2 regions of the Paenibacillus rhizovicinus genome follow, and region 2 is predicted to be linked to the other one. Evidence: riboswitches for the same ligand, from Rfam matches in the RefSeq annotation. Region 2 holds a riboswitch; the other holds the start of a gene.
The links. Region 2 has a riboswitch for cobalamin ahead of GZH47_RS02555 (hypothetical protein). Riboswitches for the same ligand answer to the same signal wherever they lie in the genome.

Region 1: another riboswitch for cobalamin. It lies ahead of GZH47_RS03465 (ABC transporter substrate-binding protein); the one in region 2 lies ahead of GZH47_RS02555 (hypothetical protein).

What each region holds. Positions count from the first base shown of each region.
Region 1 is NZ_CP048286.1:772,317-780,123, reverse strand. Features, by position in the region: gene GZH47_RS03485 (DUF4184 family protein) at 1-156, shown strand, start outside; partial or broken gene GZH47_RS03480 (heavy metal-binding domain-containing protein) at 210-473, shown strand; gene GZH47_RS03475 (rhodanese-like domain-containing protein) at 615-923, shown strand; gene GZH47_RS03470 (heavy metal translocating P-type ATPase) at 1,210-3,420, shown strand; cobalamin riboswitch at 3,678-3,901, shown strand; gene GZH47_RS03465 (ABC transporter substrate-binding protein) at 4,107-5,159, shown strand; gene GZH47_RS03460 (FecCD family ABC transporter permease) at 5,161-6,201, shown strand; gene GZH47_RS03455 (ABC transporter ATP-binding protein) at 6,198-7,004, shown strand; gene cobT (nicotinate-nucleotide--dimethylbenzimidazole phosphoribosyltransferase) at 7,054-7,807, shown strand, end outside.
Region 2 is NZ_CP048286.1:553,279-561,085, reverse strand. Features, by position in the region: gene GZH47_RS02565 (enolase C-terminal domain-like protein) at 1-921, shown strand, start outside; gene GZH47_RS02560 (serine hydrolase domain-containing protein) at 949-2,397, shown strand; cobalamin riboswitch at 2,494-2,690, shown strand; gene GZH47_RS02555 (hypothetical protein) at 2,975-3,571, shown strand; gene GZH47_RS02550 (S-layer homology domain-containing protein) at 3,519-3,752, shown strand; gene GZH47_RS02545 (hypothetical protein) at 3,964-4,446, shown strand; gene GZH47_RS02540 (hypothetical protein) at 4,582-5,301, shown strand; gene GZH47_RS02535 (RNA polymerase sigma factor) at 5,301-5,852, shown strand; gene GZH47_RS02530 (hypothetical protein) at 5,845-6,060, shown strand; gene GZH47_RS02525 (extracellular solute-binding protein) at 6,158-7,375, shown strand; gene GZH47_RS02520 (permease) at 7,483-7,807, opposite strand, start outside.

The DNA of each region.
Region 1 (7,807 bases), 220 kb from region 2:
AAGATGAAGCCGCCCCAAGGAACGTTTCAGCCGTTATGGAACTTCAATTTATGGTGCTGGTCGGCTGTCATTCTGCTCGGCTGCTGGCTGGTTGCAGGCCGCGGAGGGAAGACGCGAACGAGGACGACGAACAGAGGCCGAACGCCATCGGCTTAATGCATCGTTATGAATGAGGTTCAGTATCTGCCGATCCTGCATAAGCCGGACGTTATCTTGGCGTAGTGACGGGCGAAGCGATTATGGGTGCGAACATCATGCGTGACTTATTCGCCTCCATCACCGATATTGTCGGGAGCCGATCGGGCGCCTACGAGACGAAATTGAAGGAAGCGCGCGACGTGGCGTTCAACGAGATGTCCAGCCATGCATCGCGTCTGGGCGCGAACGCGATCGTCGGCATCGATATCGATTACGAGGTCGTCCGCGAAGGCATGCTGATGGTAGCGGTAAGCGGAACAGCGGTACGCATCTAAAACCATGCGAATAACAGAGCAGCATCTGCGCGATCGCAGATGCTGTTTGCTTATCCGGGCGGCTGGACATGACGGGTTGCCGGAAGGTAAAATGCTAGGTAGATCGATATGAATAAGCTTTCGAAGGAGCGGTAACGGGAAATGGGAGAAATTACGGCAAGCGAATTGGAAACCCGGCTTCGGGAGGGCGAGAAGCTCAGCGTCATCGACGTTCGGGAACCGGATGAATGGGAGTCCGGCCATATCAAAGAAGCGGTCAGCATCCCGCTGTCCGTGTTTATTGAACGTCTAGGCGAACTCAACGACTTCGAAGAGCCGCTCTATATGGTGTGCAGAAGCGGTAACCGCAGCGGCAAAGCTTGCGATTACTTGGCGGCGCAAGGCTATGAGGTCATTAACGTACTTGGCGGCATGCTCAGCTGGCCGGGAGAAGTTAAGACGGGCGAATAACAAGCGGCAAGCTCGTAAGGCAAGGCGGCACCTTCGTATTTCGATGCGAAGGTGCTTTTTTTATATCATGCGGCATGCATCAGCGCCATATACTGGAGAGTAGGACAGCTTGGGGCTGTCTGCAGTCAGGCGATACCGGCCATGCTCATGCAGGCCGGACAGGGCAATCATGCTCACTCCGGTTAACAAGGAGCAAACCTGCTTGCGCAAGACATGGGGTCAAGCATGGACAGGCAGGACACAGGGTCAAGCTTGGTCGGGCAGTGAAAAGTAAAGGAGGGCGGCTATGCAGCCTCCAGTCGAGGAAGAAGTGCTGGATTTACGCATTCACGGCATGAGCTGTACGGCTTGCGCAACGCGGATCGAGCGTGCCGTCGGCAAGCTTGCCGGCGTCTCCGGCGTGTCGGTGCATTACGCGGCGAAGTCCGCTTATATTACGTATGCCTCCGGAACGGTTTCGCCGGCGGGGATTATCGAACGGATCGGACAAATCGGGTTCCAGGCGTTCCCGTACGGGCGCGAAGGAGAAGGCGGTTCGGAGATCGACTCGCTAAAACTCCGGGTGTTCGCCGGATGTTTGCTGACGCTGCCCTTGCTCTGGACGATGGCGCATCATTATTCCGCATTGCGGGGCATACCCGTTCCGGCTTTCATCGAGGAGCCGGTGCTGCAGCTGCTGCTGGCGTCGATCGTGCAATTTTTTATCGGGATGCCGTTTTATTTCGGCGCGTATTATGCGCTGCGGGAACGGACGGCGAATATGGACGTGCTGGTGGCGATCGGCACGACCGCTGCTTACGTATACAGCTATGCGGCCATGTTGGCCGGGGGAGCGCTATATTTCGAGACGTCGGCCGTCGTTATTACGGCCGTGCTGATCGGCAAGCTGCTGGAAGCGACGGCTTCGGAGCGGGTCATGAAGGAAGGCGACGGCTTCGCCTCGCTGCAGGCGAAAGAAGCGATTGTCGTGCGCGGCGGAATTACGGAACGGATTCCGCTTGACCGGCTGCGGGTAGGCGATCAGCTTCTGGTCGAAGCGAATGAACATTTGCCCGCGGACGGGCTTGTGATCGAAGGGGAATCGACGCTGGACGAGTCGTTTCTGACCGGCGAGAGCGGGCTTGTGAAGCGGGCGGCCGGAGATCGCGTATTCGCCGGCACCACCGTCAGGGGGCAGGCGCTGCGGCTGCAGGTGCTCGCGACGGGACGCAATACGATGCTCAGCCGGATTGCAGCCATCACGCGTCAGGCGCAGGCGACCAAATCGTCCATCGGGCGCCGAGTCGACCGGCTGGCAGCCGTATTCGTTCCGGTTATGATGCTGCTCTCCCTGGGAACGCTCTTGCTGTGGCTGCTCTTGCTCAATCCGGGCGATTGGAAGACCGCATCCATCCACGCGCTCGCCGTGCTGCTCGCCGCTTGTCCTTGCGCCCTCGGGCTGGCTGCGCCGATCTCGCTCGTGCTGGCGACGGGCAAGCTCGCAAGGCGCGGCATCGTATTGAAAGAAGCAAGCGCACTGGAAAGGCTGGCGCAGCTGGATCTGATCGTTCTGGATAAGACGGGCACGTTGACGGAAGGCAAGCCGGCCGTAACAGGCGTTTCTGCGCTGAACGGCGCGCCGAATACGCTGCTCCGCTTGGCGGCTGCCGCGGAGGAGCGGTCGCAGCATCCGTTCGCGGATGCAATCCGGGAATCGGCCCGGCGCGCGGGGCTCGTGCTGCCGGCTTCGTCCGCGCATGTCGCCTATCCCGGCAAAGGGATCGAGGCGATCGTCGAAGGGAAATCAATCGTGGTAGGCAACGCCGCGCTTGCAGCCGAACGGTCATGGTCGATCCACCGGGCGCTTCACGGATTCGCGGAACCGAAGGAGAAGTCGGGTGAAACGGTCGTTTATGTGTTCGTCGACGGCGTGAATACCGGCGCCTTCGCATTGTCCGATTCTGTTAAACGCACGTCGAGGGAAGCGGTAGAAGGGCTGGTCGACGAAGGCGTCCACGTGCTGCTGGCAACGGGCGATCATCCGTCCGCCGCGGCCAAGGCTGCGGCATTGGCCGGCATTGACGACGTACATGCCTCCTTGCTTCCGGAGCATAAAGCGGCACTGATTCGCAAGCTGCAGGGGGATGGGCATGTGGTCGCGATGGCCGGGGACGGCTGGAACGACGCGCCCGCTCTGGCAGCGGCGGATATCGGCATCGCCATGGGCGGCGGCACGGAGGCCGCGCTGGACGCGGGCGATATGACGCTGCTCCGGTCACGGTTGACGGGAATCTCCGAAGCGCTGCTGATCAGTCGATTGACGGTGCGCAACATCCGCCAAAACCTCGGTTTTGCCTTTCTGTACAATGCCGTTATTATTCCGTTCGCGGCGATCGGCGGCATCGAGCCGTGGATGGCGGGAACGGCGATGGCGCTTAGTTCCGTATCGGTGGTCGGCAATGCGCTTCGGTTGAACGGGCAGATGAGGCGCAAGCTGGATCGGCGGCTATTGACCTAGGCGGGTACGTACGGCTTCCCGCTTGCTTGCGGGCGACGGCTAGAACGGCTGCCGCAGCAAACAAAGCGGTTCGGCTGCGTGCGGCGCGGGTTTCTCTGAGGCGGGTCAATGGAATACCTCCAAATGCTTAGTGGGCGGCTCGGAATTGCGATAGGTCATTCTTATGTGCCATACCCCGGCCATTAGACCTCTTTTTCCCATGCGCTTTTATAGACATCCCATACCGAGGGTGGTATAGTTTACACGGAATAGCAAATTGCATAGCTGTTGTTACAGGTGCTGAAATCGCGAACGATGCGAGTGTAAGCTTAAAAGGGAAGACCGGTGTGAAACCGGCACGGACCCGCCACTGTAAGGAGTGCCGCGGCTGCTTGATCGGCCCAGGCAAAGCATCAGGATGAAGTCACTGGACGCACGAAGTCCGGGAAGACCCTGATGTCTCGCTCCAAGTCAGGAAACCTGCCTGTAATGCGTAACGCTACCTACGAGGACTTAGGGAGGTGTTAGAAATATGGCAATGACACGGATTCGTACGCGAAATCCGTCGCTGCGCAGGCGCGGCGTTCATTGGCAGCCGTTCATGGGGACGCGAGCATTTCTGACACTTTAGTCGGAAATGCTTTTTTTTGTTGCCAATCAAGTAGCAGGTTGGGAGAAAGGAAATCAGCGATATGGGAGAGAGAACTATGAATGGGAAATGGAAACTAGCTTCAATCCGTAAAGTCGGCTTCATCTTAATAACGGCAGCGATTGTGCTGGCGACAGCAGCTTGCGGAACGAAAGAGACGAACGACAGCGGAGCGGCGAACAATGCGCCGTCCTCGAATACAGCGAATAAGCCGGAAGATGCTGCTGCCAACGGCGGCAATCAGGCGGCAGCGAACGCCGGCGATGCGGGAACCGCGGCGCAAGCCACCGTATATCCGCTTACGGTGAAGGACGTTACGAACACCGAGCTGACGTTCAGCGCGGCGCCGCAGCGGATCATCACGTTGGTGCCGAGCGAGACGGAAATCGTGTATGCGCTGGGCGCGGGCGATAAAATCGCGGGTGTCGACAACTATTCCAATTATCCGAAAGAAGCGGCGGATAAGCCGAAAATCGGGGACATGAACGCGGATATCGAGAAAATCGTCTCGTTAAAACCGGATCTCGTTCTGGCATCCTACACGATGAGTCAAGCCGTGGTCGACAAGCTGCGTTCGTTGAAGCTGCCGGTCTATGCAACGGATCCGAAGACATACGACGCCGTAATCGAGAAAGTGAAGCAAATCGGCGCGATTCTCGACAAGCCGAAGGAAGCGGCTGCAGTAGCCAATCATATGGAGCAAGTGCGCACGCAGGTGACGGATGCGGTCAAGGATGCGCCGAAGCCGAATGTCTACTTGGAATTCGCGCCGGGCTGGACAGTCGGCAAGGGAGAGTTCCTGGATGAGATCATTACGCTGGCAGGCGGAACGAATATCGCAACCGAACCGAATTGGTACGAAATCGATCCCGAGGTTGTCGTGAAGGCGAATCCCGACGCGATCATCTACGCGTCGATGACCGTCAAAGAAGGCGAGAAAAATCCGATTCTCACGGCAATCGAAACGCGTCCGGGCTGGAATGTCATTAATGCCATTAAAGATAAAAAAGTGTTTGAAGTCGACCAGGATCCGTTAACGCGCGTAGGTCCGCGCCTCGCCGACGGTCTGCTGGAAGTGGCGAAGAAGCTGCATCCGGATCTGTTCAAGTAAGATGCGAGCGAAATTAGTCCTGTATGGAGGAGCAGCGATGCTTCTCTTACTCGCATCTATCGTCGTCAGTCTCTCGATCGGCTCGTCCGGCCTGCCGCTGAGAGACGTTTGGGGGATCCTCCTTCATCAGCTGCCTTGGATGCCCGACGCAAGTACCAAATGGGATGCCGGAGACATCGCGATCGTGACGCAGCTGAGACTGTCGCGTGTCGTTCTCGGCGTGCTGATCGGCGCTTGTCTTGCTTTGGCAGGAGCCGGATTCCAGGGCGTGCTTCGCAATCCGCTTGCCGACCCGTTCACGCTCGGCGTCGCTTCGGGCTGCTCCGTGGGCGCTGCGTTCATGATCGTCTTCGGCCTTCAATCGGCAATCGGCCTGTGGTCGGTCCCGCTGGTTGCGTTCGGAACCGGGATGGTAACGCTGTTGATCGTGTTCGGGCTCTCGCGGGCAAGAGGATCGATGAACGTGGAAACGCTGATTTTGTCGGGCGTCATCGTGCAGGCTTTCCTGGGGGCGCTCGTTTCCTTCATGGTGACGCTGTCGCAAAGCGTCGTTAACGAAGCGATGTTTTGGCTGATGGGCAGCCTCAGCGGGCGGAGCTGGGAGCACGTGAAGCTGATCGCGCCGTTCCTGATCGTCGGACTGCCCGTTATGATTCGCTATTCACAGCATTTGAATTTGTTCACATTCGGCGAGCGTCATGCGGCGCATCTCGGCGTTAACGTCGAGCGCACGAAACTAATCGTCCTGCTTACTTCCACGTTATTGACGGCAGTTGCCGTTTCCGTCGCAGGCGTCGTCGGTTTCGTCGGACTGGTCGTGCCGCATCTGATTCGTCTGCTCGTCGGACCGGATTATCGCATCATCGTTCCGCTATCCGCGATCGGAGGCGGCTTCTATCTGGTTTGGGCGGACACGCTCGCGAGAACGGCGCTTAGTCCCAAAGAAGTCTCGCTTGGCATCGTGACGGCGTTGATCGGTGCTCCTTTCTTCGCGTATTTGCTTTATCGGCGCAAGGTGCAGCAGGGAGGCAGCGCATCATGATCGAGGCGAAATCGGCAGCGATGGCCATTGCGGGCCGGAAGATACTTAATGATATTAATCTCTTGTTCGAGAAAGGCGCGATGTACGGCATTATCGGACCGAACGGCGTCGGCAAATCGACGCTGCTGCGGCTGCTGTCGGGCACGGAGAAACCTTCGTCGGGCGAGATACTGCTCGATGGCCGGCCGGCTGCGGTCTACAAGCGCAAGGAGCTGGCCAAGAAAGTCGCCGTGCTGCAGCAGGGCGGTTTGCCCCCGGTCGGATTTACGGTGCGCGAAGCCGTTCGCATGGGGCGGTTCCCCTATCAAAATTGGCTTGGCGAAGAATCGTTCGAAGGCGAAGAGATCGTCGAGCGGGTGCTGGAGGATATGGGTTTGCTCGAGCTGCAGGATCGCCGGATCGACGGACTGAGCGGCGGCGAGCGTCAACGCGTCGCGCTCGCGAAGGTGATGGCGCAGGAGCCCGAGCTGCTGCTGCTGGATGAACCAACCACGTATTTGGACATCGGTTACCAGCTGCAATTGCTGGATACGGTGAAGCGCTGGCAGAAGGAACGGCGATTGACCGTCGTGGCCGTGCTGCATGATCTGAACTTGGCAGCGCATTACTGCGATCGGCTGTTAGTGCTCCATGAAGGCATCGTCGACGCGTTCGGGTCGCCGCTTGAAGTCGTCACGCCCGAGCTGATCCGCCGCGTGTTCGGGGCGAGCGCCATCGTGCTCCCGCATCCCGAAACAGGCGTACCGCAGCTGCTGTTGCGACCGGATGCCGCGCCAATGGCAGACAGAGATCTATATAGTTGAAGTGGGAAGTCGAAAGTTGATAGTCGAATGTTGAAAGGAAGAGATAGGAATGAACGAATTAAAATTAACGACATTAATCAATGAAATCGAAGACTTGAACGCAGCGGCTATGGCAGATGCCTTGCAGCATTTAAACAATTTGACGAAGCCGCCCGGCAGTCTTGGCCGCTTGGAGGACATCGCTATTCGGGCCGCCGGCATTTCTGGGGAAATCGCGGCGGATTTCTCGAAGCGTGCCGTCATCGTTATGGCCGGCGACCACGGCGTTTGCGAAGAGGGAATCAGTGCTTTCCCGGCTGAAGTGACGCCGCAGATGGTGCTGAATTTCTTGGCCGGAGGCGCAGCCGTCAACGTGCTTGCCCGCGGTGCGCAGGCGGATGTATTCTGCGTCGATATGGGCGTCAATGCCGATTTGAAACATGAAGCGCTCATCAGCTGCAAAACCCGCAAAGGAACGGCGAACATGACGCGCGAAGCGGCCATGACCCGGGAAGAGGCGGTCGCAGCCATACTAAGCGGGTTCGAGCTCGTGTCCCGGTTAGCCGCGGAAGGTTATCGGATGTTCGCAACGGGCGATATGGGCATCGGCAATACGACGGCGAGCGCAGCGCTATGCACCGTGCTCGGGGGAATGACGGCGGACGAGGCGGTCGGTCTCGGGACGGGCATTAATGAGGAACGACGGCTGCATAAGATCGAGGTCGTCAAACGGGCGATTGCCTGCAACCGACCGGATGCCTTCGATCCGATCGCCGCGCTTGCCAAAGTCGGCGGACTTGAAATCGCCGGGCTGGCCGGCGTCA
Region 2 (7,807 bases):
GACATGGCGCTATGGGATATTAAAGGGAAAACCGCAGGACTGCCCGTTTACCAGCTGCTGGGCGGCAAATGCCGGGAAGCTGCGGCGGTCTACCGGCATGCCGACGGCCGGGACGAGCGGGAAGTCGAAGACAACGTGCGCAAGTTCATGGAACAGGGACTTCGCTACATTCGCGTTCAGATGGGCGGCTATGGCGGCCGGGGTCATCAGCTTCACCAGCCGGACAATGCGCTGCCAGGCGCGTATTTCGATCCGGGCGCCTATCTTCGCAGCGTACCGCGCATGTTCGAGCACATCCGCAGCGCGGTAGGCCCGGAGATCGAGCTGCTGCATGATATTCACGAACGGCTCGTTCCGATCGAGGCCGTCCGGCTGGCCAGACAGCTCGAGGAGTACCGGCTGTTCTTCCTGGAGGATCCGCTGGCGCCCGAACAGCTGGACTGGTTCGAGACGCTGCGCAGCCAGACATCGACCCCGATCGCCATGGGCGAGCTGTTCACGCATCCGCGGGAATGGACGCCGCTTATCCAGAACAGGCTGATCGACTTCATTCGCTGCCATATCAGCGCGATCGGCGGGCTGACGCCGGCGAAGAAGCTCGCCACCTTATGCGAAGCGTTCAGCGTTCGCACCGCTTGGCATGGCCCTGGCGACGTATCGCCGGTCGGACACGCGGCCAATCTGCATCTCGATGTCAGCTCGATCAACTTCGGCATTCAAGAGTGGTACGGCTTCTCGGAGAAAATCCAAGACGTATTCCCGGGCTGCCCGGAACTCCGGAACGGCTATGCGTACCCGAACGATAAGCCTGGTTTCGGCATCGATATCGATGAGAAGAAGGCAGCCGACTACCCGTGCCACAACCGTCTGCCAGAATGGACGCTGGCCCGTACGCCGGATGGAACTTCCGTTAGACCATAACTTGTTCATGGGAAGGAGCGGCATAACATGCGCGTAAGCACGCAGGACGAAGTTGTTTTACCTCGAAGCCAGCCGGAAACGCAAGGCATCCCCTCGTCGGCCATTTCGGATTTCCTGGAAACGATACGCACGCAAAATCTCGAGCTGCACAGCTTCATGCTGGTCAGGAACGGATTCGTCGTCTCCGAAGGCTGGTGGCGGCCGTATGCGGCCGAACTGCCGCATCTGCTGTTCTCGCTAAGCAAGAGCTTCACGTCCACGGCGATCGGATTCGCCGTATCGGAAGGACTTCTGTCGCTGGACGATCGAGTGGTGTCGTACTACCCGGACGAAACGCCGGGCGATGCGTCGCCGAACTTGCTGCACATGAACATTCGCCATTTATTGATGATGGGCACGGGGCACGCGCAAGATACGACCGATGCGCTCTTCAAGCAAACCAACGGTAATTGGGCGGAAGCATTCCTGGCGAGACCGGTCGAGCATGAGCCGGGAACGCATTTCGTGTATAACAGCGGAGCCACGTATATGCTATCCTCCATCTTGCACAAAGTGACCGGCCAATCTCTTCTCGAGTATTTGCAGCCTCGCCTATTGGATCCGCTCGGGATCTACGGCGCGACATGGGAAACATGCCCGCGAGGCATTGCCTCGGGCGGATGGGGACTCAGTCTGACCACGGAGAGCATCGCCAAGTTCGGACAGCTGTATCTGCAGAAAGGGCTGTGGAACGGAGCACGTATCATTTCCGAGGAGTGGATCGCGGAAGCGACTTCCAAGCAAATCGAGAATGGAGATGGCGGCGAGAGCGATTGGGCGCAAGGGTACGGCTATCAATTCTGGCAATGCCGGCATGAATCGTATCGCGGGGACGGAGCGTTCGGACAATTCTGCATCGTCATGCCGCAGCAACAAGCCGTCTTGGCCATCACTTCCGGAACCAACGACATGCAAGGCGTCATGAACGCCGCATGGACGCATCTGCTGCCAGCCATGGATGCGGCGCCGTTGGCGGAAGATGGGGAAGCGGCAGCCCGGCTAGCCGAGCAGATCCGGCAGCTGGCTATTCCAGCTCCCATACATGCGGCTTCTTCTCCGCGAGAAAGCGATATCGCCGGAAGTTACCGGTTGGACGAAAATATGTTCAAATGGGAGACGTTCGACATTCGCTTCGAAGAGAACGAAGCCGTGATCGAGATGCGCGAACCGGACGGGGATCACCAGTTTCGTTGCGGCCGGGAACTTTGGATCGAACAAGTGTCCCGGATGAACCAAGGCGTAGAACAGCGAATCGCAGCCAGTTTCTCGTGGATCGACGCGGATTCCCTGGAATTAACGATCCGTTATCTGGAGACGCCGTTCTGCCACGCGCTGAATTGCCGATTGGACGGCAGCGACATCGTCTTCGAGGTCAAACCGAATGTTACCTTCGGTCCGTCGAACGGAATGGCGCCTTTCAAAGGCAGCCGAATCTAGCGCAAACGTATCGGACAGGACTCTCCCAACGGGAGGGTCCTGATAATAGAGATAGACATCTCTCTCAAAAGCCGTTATGATTATCAGGAAAATTGAATACTTTCGATCCGTAAAGGTGCAGGTTGTCAGCTGACAAGCCTGCTTAAAAGGGAAGTCCGGTTAAAATCCGGCGCGGTCCCGCCACTGTAATTGAGGAGCGACTCCACACGGTGCCACTGGTTCTTGAAGAACCGGGAAGGCTGGAGAAGCGATGATTCATAAGCCAGGAGACCTGCCTATACGCGAATGTTTCTTAATTCTCCGGGGGGTGGGAATTGGAAATGATCTTGGAAACGCATGCGCCGGAATGGAAGCGGTAGAGCTTTCATTGCCAATGTGGTTCTCTTTGTATTGCATTTATTTGAACCGCCCTATTCAGGGCGGTTTTTTTGTTTGTCGGCGAAGGTTTGCAAACCGTGTGCAAGACTAGCTATATCGAGTAGAGAAGAGGATGGGAATGGGAACTCATGCAACAAATGACCATGCAAGAAAAATAAACGGGCGATGGTTGACCATTATGCTGGCGGCTGTATTATTCATGACTGCCATTGGTCCCGCGTACAAGGTGTATGCCGATGATCCGGAACCCGCGAATGACTCGCTGCTTCAGCAAGTAGAAGCCGCCATCGCTAGCGTCTCGCAAGCGGTGCTGGGTACCGCCAATCTGGATGACTGGCAGGCTGCCGGATTATCTGCCGCCGGCAAGGCGATCCCGAGCAAATACAGCTCTGCGCTCTATAAGAAACTGGCAGCCAATCACGGCACTTTCACGTCGGCCACCGACTACGAGCGTACGGTGATCGGCATGACCGCGGCGCATCAGGATGCGACCAAATTCGCCGGCTACAATTTGGTCGAACAAATTTATTCCTATCCCGCGATCAGCACGTTGAACGGATTGGATTTCGCACTCCTTGCATTAGACAGCGGCCATTACGCGGTACCCGACAATGCGGTATGGACGAGGGAGAAGCTCGTTGAAGCCGTATTGTCCAAAGTAAACCCCGACGGCGGCTTCAACTGGACGCCTAGCGCGAGCGACCCGGACATGACCGGCATGACGTTGACGGCCTTAGCTCCTTATGCCGGGCAAAGTGCCGTTCAACCCGCCAGCCACATTGTCCGCGCCGCTTAAAGATACGGACCTCATATCCGCTTGGGCCAAATCCGACGTGCAGACGATCGCGGCACTGCAATTGATGCGGGGATCGGATAACCTCTTTGCCCCTCGCGAATCCGTTACCCGCGAAATGGCAGTCGTCGTCGCCATGCGGGCGCATGCGTACAAGCAAGACGGCCAGAACAGCGCCAAATAAAGAAGTCTAACGCAAGGTCCGCGTTATTCGCGGGCCTTGCGTCATTGATAGAGAGGCGGAAAAGCTGCTTCGTCCTATCGCTTCCTCGCATCCAATTTCATCCAACCGTCGAGAATGACCTGAAATCTCGAAAATGCTGCGAATGTTATATAACGGGTTAATAGAGAGCGGGCAACGGTTACGGATAGGACGTAAGGGAGGGGGAGCGGCTATGGACCGGCCTATCATTACGGAACAAGAGATGATCAAAGAATCGGAGCTATTTTATCAGATCTTCTCTGTCTTCATTCAGGAGATGGAGCAGATTGAGCGCACGCGCGGCAAGCTGAACGACTTTCAGCTGATGCAGGCCGTATACCACGCGAAAGATACGATGGGGATGATGGGCTGGGAGCGCAGGCAAACCGTCAGTTCCATATTTGAGAAATATATCGAAATCTATCGCGCGCTCGGACGGGCAGAAGCCGATGAATGGGTGACCATTACGTTCGGCTACAACATGAAGCTGCGCAATGAACGGGAACTTGATTCGGCTGCTGCCTTCCCGGATGGAACCGATCATGCGAATGACGATGGGACGAACGGCGGCCGCAACGCTGCAGCGTATCGATTGGAGGAGCTTTCCCGGCTTATTGGGGAGAAAGAGTCCGAGCTGCTGCAGCTCTACCGCGAGTTTTACTTGCTGCAACAATAAGGAAGAGATACCCCTGAGGCGTTCATGCTGCATGACGTTTCAGGGTTTTTTTGTTTTTTTAATGAAAAACGCCAACAGTTGGCCGATGTAAACGTTATTCTAGTTGTAAGCCACTAACGGATGGAGGAATTAGAAATGGAATCGATCACGCAAGGCCAAGGCGTAACCATTGAAAATTTAGGCATGCTCGATCTAACGGGGAAGAAAACGGATGAATTGTCGGGCATCGCGCTCATTCAGAACGTCGGACTTATACTCGTACCGCAGTCGTTGTCGGATGCGCTGATGAAGGTTCCTCAACGAAATGTCGGCCTGACCGTATCGCTGCCCGAACCGACGAACCCCGATGCCAAAATGAAATTGTATACCGGTCAGCTCACGTTAAGCGGCGAGGTCTTCTCCAATGCGGGCGGCTCTCCCGACGATATTCTCGTCATTGCGGGTCAAGTCGTTATTTCGTCTCCGATCGTAAACGTGGGGTACGGAGATATCATTATAGCCGGGCAAATCTTGGCGCCGAAAGGATCCGAAGCGCTGCTTAGCGCCAAACTCACGCGGTTAACCGGCCAAATTATTTATTATAAGTCGGATGCGCCCCGTATCTTCATCGGCAACGACAGCTTCTCCAGATCCTTCTTCGAGCTGATCGACAGTCCGATGTCGATGGCGCTTGTGGGCAATTACGAAATCGAGCAGGACGTTGACATCGCGCTGATGAAACAGAAAGTCAGCGAACTGATCTTGATCGGCAACCTGACGGCGCCGAAACCGCTCGTTCCGCTGCTTCAATTGCTCGCTGAAGTCAAACTCGGCGATATTACCGGGAAAGATGACGCGGACGCGCCAGGTGCCTGATGAACAAGGACTTGTTTCGGGAATTGTATGCCGCGCATTCGAAGGCGATTTACTCCTATCTGTTCGGCCGAACGAACCATAAGGAGCTCGCCGCGGATTTGCTTCAAGACAGCTTCCTCAAAATATGGAACCGCATCGAAATCGTTGCGAAAATCCCTCCGGAGGAGCGGCTCTATTGGATATTCTCGATTGCTTCCAATGGACTCAAGGATCATTATCGGCGCAGCGCGCACCGAAACAAGGTGGGTTTGCAGCTGAAGGCAGCATCCGCCGGAGACGGCGCAAGCGCCGAAGATCTCTCCGGCGTGCTTGCGGGGCGGGAGCGCTTGAGGGATATAGAGACGCATATCAACGGGCTGCCGGAAGAATTGCGCTGCATTCTGCTGATGAAAGTGCTGGGCGAATTAAGCAGCGCGCAAATCGGCATCGTGCTGAACCAGCCGCCCGGAACGATACGGTACAAAATCGCGCAAGCGCGCAGGCTTCTTGCCGAGAAACTGAAGCTGCTTGAATCGGCACCAATCGGCGTAAGGAGGACTTCGAATGAGTGAATGTACGGGTAAGGACGCCTTGGCTTCCGATGCGGACGACATTTTAGACCAACTGTTAGAGGATTGGTCCGAGCAGGTGTGGAATACGTTCAAGACCCAAGAATCCGTCGTGTTGCAGGATGTCATCATCCTAGCGGAGGATCTAGGATACGCCTGGTGGAGCCGGTTCATCGACCATATTCCTTTCCATTCATCCAAGGCGGTATAGAGCGTAAGCGGGCAGGAAACAGCGGCCGTTATTGACTCGTTCATCAGTCAATAACCGCCGCTGTTTCTTGATGTCTCTAAACTTAAGGAGGACGAGCATGGACAATAGCAATGGCATCGTTCAGCTTAGAATTGACATCTATGAGGATTGGCAGCTCGAGGCGGTCGAGAAAGCGGCAAGAAGATTCGAAGAAGCGCATGACGGGGTCCGCGTTGAGGTGCGGCTTCTGCCGGATCGCGAAATTCGCGAAGGGCTGCAAGACGGTACCTCCGGCTCCGATCTGGTGCAATTAGCGAACGGAGATTTTGTTGACTGCAGCCGCAATGGGCGTTTGCTGGATTTAACGGCATGGGCGCATACGCATCAGCTGGAGCTGCTATTTCATCCGGCCCTATGGCGCCTATTGCAAGTGGACGGACGACTAGCCGGATTGCCGATCAGTGCGACGGTGAAGAGTATTTTCTATAACAAGGAATGGTTCCGCAGTGCCGGCATTCCAGATCCGGCGGACGGATGGACGTGGCAGGACTTTATCGCAACCGCCCAGTGGCTGCAAACGGCGAATGCCTGCGAGGGGCAGGACCGTTTCGCCGCGCGGCTTTCGTTCGATTGGGAGTATATCGGACTATTGCTCTTATCCTCAGGGACAAGCTGGCTGTCGCCGGAAGGCAGCAAGGCGTCGGGTTACGCCAACAGCGAAGCTGCCGTGAAGACTGTGAAGATGGCGGCAGCGCTGGTACGCGAGCATAAGCTGAGCCCGGCAACGCAGGATTGGTTCACGCACGGCGACCTGACCGAGGGTAAGACGGGGATGATTCTTGATTATATGATCATGCTGCATGAAATCGAGCCGATACTCGGCCGGCGTCTCGGCATTGCCTCGCTTCCGCGCGATCCGGCAACGGAAAGGACCAACGAGCCGTGGATAAGCGGCTTCGGAATCGCATCCGGAAGCGCCGAGCCGGCATTAGCCTTCCAGCTGCTGACGGAGCTGACCTGCTCGAGCAACGAGCTGACACGGCTCGTGACGGACGGTTTCATCGCTCCGCTTAAATCCGTTTACGAAGAAGCGGGCCATCATCGGCATCCCCTTCGCGAGCGCGTGCTTGCCGAGCTGGCCTTTGCCGGGCCGCTCCCGCATTCCGCATCGAGCGAGGCGGTACGTCTGCTCCGGGAACATGCGAACCCGGCTTTGGCTCGCATACTGCATGACGGAGCCGACGTTAGCGCCGCATTGGACGAGCTTGCCGAGAAGCTGGATCGTGGCTTGGCTTTCTCCATCGACCGGTCGAAACGAACGAGCGTTCCGAAGTAAACAAGAAAGGCAACCCCATTGACGATTCAATGGCAGGCTGCCTTTTCTTGTTTTGCTATTCGCTTAGGTTATTTTAGGTTGCGCTGCGCATGTCCTCAGTCTTCAACTTACAAAATCAACGCGCCGACAATTCCGCTCATTAGGCCCAGAACGACGACCGAAACGAACACGACGGCTACAACGCGACCCGGGAACGAACGGCGAATCATGAGCATCGAAGGGAGACTGATTGCCGGAAGGACAACAAGCAGCGCAGCTGCGGGTCCTGCCGCGAATCCGAGCGATAGAAACGTCTGAATGATCGGAATTTCGGCAGCGGTCGGAATAACGAACAAGGCGCCCGCGATGCAGAAAATGACGAGCATAAGAAATCCGTCCCACGTTCCGCTTCCGAGCGAAGGGAACAACCACGCTCTGACTGCCCCCAGTACC